2 linked regions of the Actinocatenispora sera genome follow. The protein of the gene in region 1 interacts with the protein of each later gene in a pairwise test. Links are inferred from orthologs where the notes say so. Each region holds a gene or a part of one and is shown on either strand. Other genes may lie near its edges.

What was found.
Region 2: the proteins of Asera_RS17930 (region 1) and uvrB interact in binary tests that used the Escherichia coli proteins (3 or more experiments, as listed by UniProt). The link is inferred for Actinocatenispora sera from one-to-one orthologs.

What each region holds. Positions count from the first base shown.
Region 1 is NZ_AP023354.1:3,763,705-3,767,069, reverse strand. The notes cover bases 89-3,138. They hold Asera_RS17930 (excinuclease ABC subunit UvrA), read left to right. Parts: upstream 89-395; coding sequence 396-2,882; downstream 2,883-3,138. Other genes in these bases: Asera_RS17925 (Rv1733c family protein), read right to left, coding at 2,945-3,138; Asera_RS17935 (hypothetical protein), read left to right, coding at 164-310. Also shown: more of Asera_RS17925, read right to left, coding at 3,139-3,365. UniProt on the Escherichia coli protein: The UvrABC repair system catalyzes the recognition and processing of DNA lesions. UvrA is an ATPase and a DNA-binding protein. A damage recognition complex composed of 2 UvrA and 2 UvrB subunits scans DNA for abnormalities.
Region 2 is NZ_AP023354.1:5,178,644-5,181,940, forward strand. What follows is about bases 126-3,107. They hold uvrB (excinuclease ABC subunit UvrB), read right to left. Parts: upstream 2,682-3,107; coding sequence 570-2,681; downstream 126-569. Other genes in these bases: pnuC (nicotinamide riboside transporter PnuC), read right to left, coding at 126-126; Asera_RS24490 (hypothetical protein), read right to left, coding at 186-557; Asera_RS24500 (response regulator transcription factor), read right to left, coding at 3,056-3,107. Also shown: more of pnuC, read right to left, coding at 1-125; more of Asera_RS24500, read right to left, coding at 3,108-3,297. UniProt on the Escherichia coli protein: The UvrABC repair system catalyzes the recognition and processing of DNA lesions. A damage recognition complex composed of 2 UvrA and 2 UvrB subunits scans DNA for abnormalities.

The sequences.
Region 1 (3,365 bases):
CCGGCAGGATCGCACGATCGGGGTAGCTACCGGTAGGTAAACCGCCGATTCCGTGTCGGTGATCTGGCCCGCACCCCGGCTCGTGTACCTTGCTGTCCGATACGCGTACCGACTCAGGGATTCGGACGTTCAGCGCGATGAGCTGGACACGGGGAGGATTCGAATGACTTCCGAGCAGGACGAGAACGCGAGCGAGCGCTCCACCGGCCGGCACGCGGCCCCCGACGGCGCGCCGCGCGACCCGCGGATCGACCTCAGCCGCGACCCGCACCCGGGGGTCCCGGACCACGCCGCGCCCGAAGAGGACTGAGCACCCGGCACCGGTACCCCGGCCCCGGGGCGCCGGTGCGGTGGACTGCCGGTACCGCCCCGGACGCGTCGGTCATGCTGGGTCCATGCCGAACGCACAGCCCGATCCCACCGGGGTGACCAGCCCGAACGCGGCGCCCGGCCGGTACGAGGGGACCGCCGCCAGCGCGGTGTCCGCTCCGGCCGACGGGTTCGTCCGGGTCTTCGACGCCCACGAGCACAACCTGGCGCACGTCGACGTCGCGGTACCGCGGGACGTGCTGGCGGTGTTCACCGGGGTGTCCGGTTCCGGCAAGTCGTCGCTGGCGTTCGGCACCATCTACGGTGAGGCGCAACGGCGCTACCTGGAGTCGGTCGCGCCGTACGCGCGGCGGCTGATCCAGCAGGCGGGTGTGCCGCACGTCGACGAGATCACCGGGCTGCCGCCGGCGGTGGCGCTGGAGCAGCGCCGGGCGGCCGGCTCGTCCCGGTCCTCGGTCGGCACCCTGACCACGCTGTCCAACCTGTTGCGGATGCTGTTCTCCCGGGCCGGCGACTACCCGCCCGGGATCGCGTTCATGGACTCCGACTCGTTCTCGCCCAACACCGCGGTCGGCGCCTGCCCCCGCTGCCACGGACTGGGTACGGTGCACGAGGTCACCGAGGCCTCGCTGGTACCGGATCCGTCGCTGTCGATCCGGGAGCACGCGATCGCCGCCTGGCCCGGCGCCTGGCTGGGCAAGAACCTGCGCGACATCGTCGCCACCCTCGGCTACGACATCGACAAGCCGTGGCGCGAGCTGGATCAGGCCGACCGCGACTGGATCCTGTTCACCGACGACCAACCCGTCGTCACCGTGCATCCGGAGCGCGAGGCGGGCCGGATCCAGCGGCCGTACCAGGGCAAGTACCAGAGCGCGAAACGCTACGTGCTGCACACGTTCGCGGACTCCAAGTCGGCCACGATGCGGCGCCGGATGGAGCGTTTCCTGGTGTCCGGGCCCTGCCCGACCTGCCACGGCGCCCGGCTCAAGCCCGAGGCGCTCGCCGTCACGTACGCCGGCCGTACCATCGCGCAGCTGACCGGCGAGCCGCTGTCGGAGCTGGCGGAACTGTTGCGCCTCACCGCGGAACACGGTTCGCCGGACCACCCGGCCCAGCCGATCGCGGCCGACCTGGTGGCCCGCGTCGACGTGCTGTCGAAGATGGGGATCGGTTACCTGAGCATGGATCGGGCCACCCCGACGCTGTCCGCCGGTGAGTTGCAGCGGCTGCGCCTGGCCACCCAGCTGCGATCCGGGCTGTTCGGTGTGGTGTACGTGCTGGACGAGCCGTCGGCGGGCCTGCACCCCGCGGACACCGAGGCGCTGCTCGCGGTGCTGGACGAGCTGCGCGCCGCCGGCAACTCGCTGTTCGTCGTCGAGCACGACCTCGACGTGGTGCGCCGCGCCGACTGGGTGGTGGACGTCGGCCCCGGCCCCGGCGAGTACGGCGGCCGGATCCTTTACTCCGGGCCCGTTTCCGGGCTCGCCGGCGCGGCCGGGTCGGTCACCCGGCGGTACCTGTTCGACGGGGCCGGCGAGCGCCGCACCACGCGCCGCGACCCGTCGTCCTGGCTGACGCTCACCGGGGTACGCCGGCACAATCTGGCAGACCTGACCGTCTCCCTGCCGCTGGGCGTGTTCACCGCGATCACCGGGCTCTCCGGTGCCGGCAAGTCGACGCTGCTGCAGGTCCTCGCCGAGGTGGTACGGGCCAAGCTCGGCGACGAACCGGCGGACGACCTGCCCGACGCCGACGGGCTCGAGCCGGTCGGCCGGTTGGTGCAGGTCGACCAGAAGCCGATCGGCCGCACCCCGCGGTCCAACCTCGCCACCTACACCGGCCTGTTCGACGTGGTACGCAAGGCGTTCGCGGACACCCCGCAGGCGCGCGAGCTCGGGTACGCCGCGGGCCGGTTCTCCTTCAACGTGCCCGGCGGCCGGTGCGAGACCTGCCAGGGCGACGGGTATGTGGCGGTGGAGCTGCTGTTCCTGCCCGGCACGTACGCGCCGTGCCCGACCTGCCACGGCGCCCGCTACACCCCGGAGACGCTGGAGATCACCTACCATGGCCGGAACATCGCCGCGGTACTCGACCTGTCCGTCGACGCGGCCACCGAGTTCTTCGCCGACCTGCCGGTGGCGTTGCGCAGCCTGCGCGCGCTGCGCCGGGTCGGACTGGGTTACCTGCGGTTGGGCCAGCCCGCGACCGAGCTGTCCGGCGGTGAGGCGCAACGGATCAAGCTCGCCACCGAGCTGCAGCGACCGGCCCGCGGGCACACGATCTACCTGCTCGACGAGCCGACCACCGGGCTGCACCCGGCCGACATCGAACTGCTCGACGCCCAGCTGCACGAGCTGGTCGATGCCGGCAACACGGTGGTCGTGGTCGAGCAGGACCTCGCCACGATCGCCGGCGCCGACTGGGTGATCGACCTCGGCCCGGCCGGCGGCCACCGGGGCGGCCACGTCGTCGCCACCGGCACCCCCGAACAGCTCACCACCAACGCCACCAGCCCGACCGCCCCCTACCTACGCCCCCACCTCCACTGACCGGCAGCCCGGCCAGCAACACCAGCCCGGCACCACGCGCGCCCAGGCTGACCCGGCAACGATCACCGCACCCAGTGGTTGCCGTGCGGGTTGACCCGGCGCCACTCCCGCTCCCACGCCGCCAATCGGGCCCGATCCAGCAGCCAGCGCAGCACCAGCCACGCCGCCCCCACGCCGGCCACGATCGCGAACAGCAGCCCCAACCCGGTACCGGCACTCGACATGGTGACCTGGGTGGTGGACGGCGGCGCCGCGACGGGCCGGCCGCGGTGGTCGAGCCAGATCGGTACCTGGGCGCCGCGATGCAGCCCCGGCGTCGCGTAGACGGTACCGGTGCGGGCCTGGTCACCGACGTGCCAGCGGGCCCGGACCGGAACGGAACCGGCGGCGCCGTCGGCCGCTGCGACGCCGATCGAGTCGGGCGCGTTGGCCAGCAGTACCGCGGTGGCCGGCTGGCGCTCGGCCCGCTCTCGGGCGGCGGCC
Region 2 (3,297 bases), 1.4 Mb from region 1 along the record:
CTGCCGCGCGACCAGCCACACGCACAGCGCACCGGTGACGAACCCGAACGCCTCCGCACCACTCACCGACGTACCCAGCGCGGTGAACAGCGGCGCGGTCAGCGCCGCCAGGATCGACCCGAACACCCACCCTCCCCACCGAACCGGCCGGGCACACGCTACCGGTCGGTGCGGTCGGGGAGAAGTCAGGCCGGCGACATCCGGAACATCGACCCGACGTCGAACAGGGTGTCGATCCGCTCGTTGAGTCCGGCGCGCTCGTCACCCCAGACCCGCATCAGCACCTCGTCCTCGGATGCCCGCGCCATCACCACCACCAGCCGGGCCACCCCGCCGAGGATGGGATGGGTGTACCAGGAGCCGGTGGCGTCGTCGGTCTGCTGCAACGCCGACTCGGCGGCCGACCACTCGGCCGGATCGAAGCCACTGCCGGCGTACATGGTGAGCAGCTCCAGCAACGGCCGGGTGTTGCCGGCCGGCAGCCGACCACCGCCGAGCAGCGTCATGTCCTCGGCGTCCGGGGGCACTGGCGAACCGGTGCGGCGCCCGACGGTCATCAGCTGTCCACCTCACTTCACGCCGGCGGCGTCCATGCCGCGCAGCTCCTTCTTCAACTCGGCTATCTCATCACGGATTCGCGCGGCGAGCTCGAACTGCAACTCCCGGGCGGCCGCGAGCATCTGGTCGTTGAGCTGCTGGATCAGGTCGGCGAGCTCTGCGCGGGCCATCCCGGCGCCGGTCGGCTCGCCGGACGCGGCCCGGGAACGGTTGCGGCTGCGCGCCTCCGGCACCGGCGCCTTGCCCCGGGACTGCTGCCGGCCACCGCCGCCGACCAGCGACTCGGCGTCGTCGGCGGCCCGGTAGATGTCGTCCAGGATGTCGCCGATCTTCTTGCGCAACGGCTGCGGGTCGACGCCGTGCTCGGCGTTGTAGGCGACCTGCTTCTCGCGCCGCCGATCGGTCTCCTCCAGCGCGTGCCGCATCGACGGGGTGATCGCGTCCGCGTACATGATCACCTGGCCGGACACGTTGCGGGCGGCGCGGCCGATGGTCTGGATCAGGCTGGTACCGGAGCGCAGGAAGCCTTCCTTGTCCGCGTCCAGGATCGCCACCAGCGACACCTCGGGCAGGTCGAGCCCCTCCCGCAGCAGGTTGATGCCGACGAGCACGTCGTACTCGCCCTGGCGCAGCTCGCGCAGCAGCTCGACCCGGCGCAGCGTGTCGACCTCCGAGTGCAGGTAGCGCACCCGGATGTTGTGCTCCAGCAGGTAGTCGGTGAGGTCCTCGGCCATCTTCTTGGTCAGCGTGGTGACCAGCACCCGCTCGTTGCGCTCGGTGCGCTCGTTGATCTGCGCCATCAGGTCGTCGATCTGCCCCTTCGTGGGCAGCACCACCACCTGCGGGTCGACCAGGCCGGTCGGCCGGATCACCTGCTCGACGAACTCACCACCCGAGCGCTCCAGCTCCCACGGGCCGGGGGTGGCCGACATGTACACGGTCTGGCCGACCCGCTCTTCGAACTCGTCGAACCGCAGCGGCCGGTTGTCGGCGGCCGACGGCAGCCGGAAGCCGTGCTCGATCAGGGTGCGCTTGCGCGACGCGTCGCCCTCGTACATCCCGCCGATCTGCGGGACGGTGTTGTGCGACTCGTCGATGATGGTCAGGAAGTCGTCCGGGAAGTAGTCGAGCAGGGTGTGCGGCGGGGTGCCGGGCGCCCGGCCGTCGAAGTGCATCGAGTAGTTCTCGATGCCGGAACAGAAGCCCACCTGCCGCATCATCTCGATGTCGTACTGGGTGCGCATCCGCAGCCGCTGCGACTCCAGCAGCTTGCCCTGCCGGTCCAGCTCGGCGAGCCGCTCGCCCAGCTCCGCCTCGATGTCGCGGATGGCCCGCTCCATCCGCTCCGGGCCGGCCACGTAGTGGCTCGCCGGGAAGATCATCAGATCCTCGGCCTCCCGGATCACCTCACCGGTCAGCGGATGCAAGTAGTACATCTTCTCGACCTCGTCGCCGAAGAACTCGATGCGCACCGCGAGCTCCTCGTACGCCGGGATGATCTCCAGCGTGTCCCCGCGCACCCGGAACGTGCCGCGCTGGAACGCCACGTCGTTGCGGGTGTACTGGTCGTCGACCAGCCGGCGCAGCAACGCGTCCCGGTCGTATTCGGTACCGACGGTCAGCCGCACCGCCCGCTCGATGTACTCCTGCGGGGTGCCCAGGCCGTAGATCGCCGAGACGGTGGCCACCACCACCGTGTCGGAGCGGGTCAGCAGGTTCATCGTCGCGGCGTGCCGCAGCCGGTCGACCTCCTCGTTGATCGAGGAGTCCTTCTCGATGTAGGTGTCGGTCTGCGGGATGTACGCCTCGGGCTGGTAGTAGTCGTAGTAGCTGACGAAGTAGCCGACCGCGTTGTTGGGCAGCAGCTCCCCGAGCTCCTTCGCCAGCTGGGCGCACAGCGTCTTGTTGGGTGCCAGCACCAGGGTCGGCCGCTGCAACCGCTCGATCAGCCAGGCGGCGGTGGCGCTCTTGCCGGTGCCGGTGGCGCCGAGCAGCACGGTGTGCCGCTCCCCCGCCTTGACCCGCCGCTCCAGCTCGTCGATCGCGGCGGGCTGGTCACCAGCGGGTTGGTAGTCGCTGATCACCTGGAAGGCGCCCTCGCGACGGGGGATCTCACGCGTCATGCATCCAGGCTACGACGGGCCCCCGACAGTTCGGGGCGGCCGACGCGGCACGGTCGCGCAGCCCGGGCGGCCACGCCGAAACCGGCACGAATCTCGCTGTTCGCCCACTCGGCCGGAACGGGTTGTGTGGCCCACCCCACCGGTCTACCGTTCGTGGCAGCAGGCCGCTTGCGGCACCGACCGGGGAAGACGAGCGAGGCCGATCCACTCACGGTCTCGTACCGCATCTCCGGCGGGGGTCGCAGCCCCGGCCACGGCCGGTGAGGCGCGCCCGAGGCAGGTCGGGGGTTGAGCCTGACCGCCCACCGTGGGCGACCTGCCCGGCGAGGCTCCGGCCGCGAGGCCGGGGCCTCGCCGCGCGAGCCCCGCCCGGCTCAGAGCCAGCCGTTGTCGCGGGCGATCCGGGCCGCCTCGGTGCGGTTGCGGGCCCCGGTCTTCCCGATCGCGCTGGACAGGTAGTTGCGCACGGTGCCACCCGACAGCGCCAGCCGGTCGGCGATCTGCGCCACCGAGGCGCCGCCCGCGCCGGCCGCCAGCACGTCGCGTTCGCGCTCGGTCAGCGGGCTCGGCCCGGCGCCGAGCGAGGCGACCGCGAGCGCGGGGTCCAGTACCACGT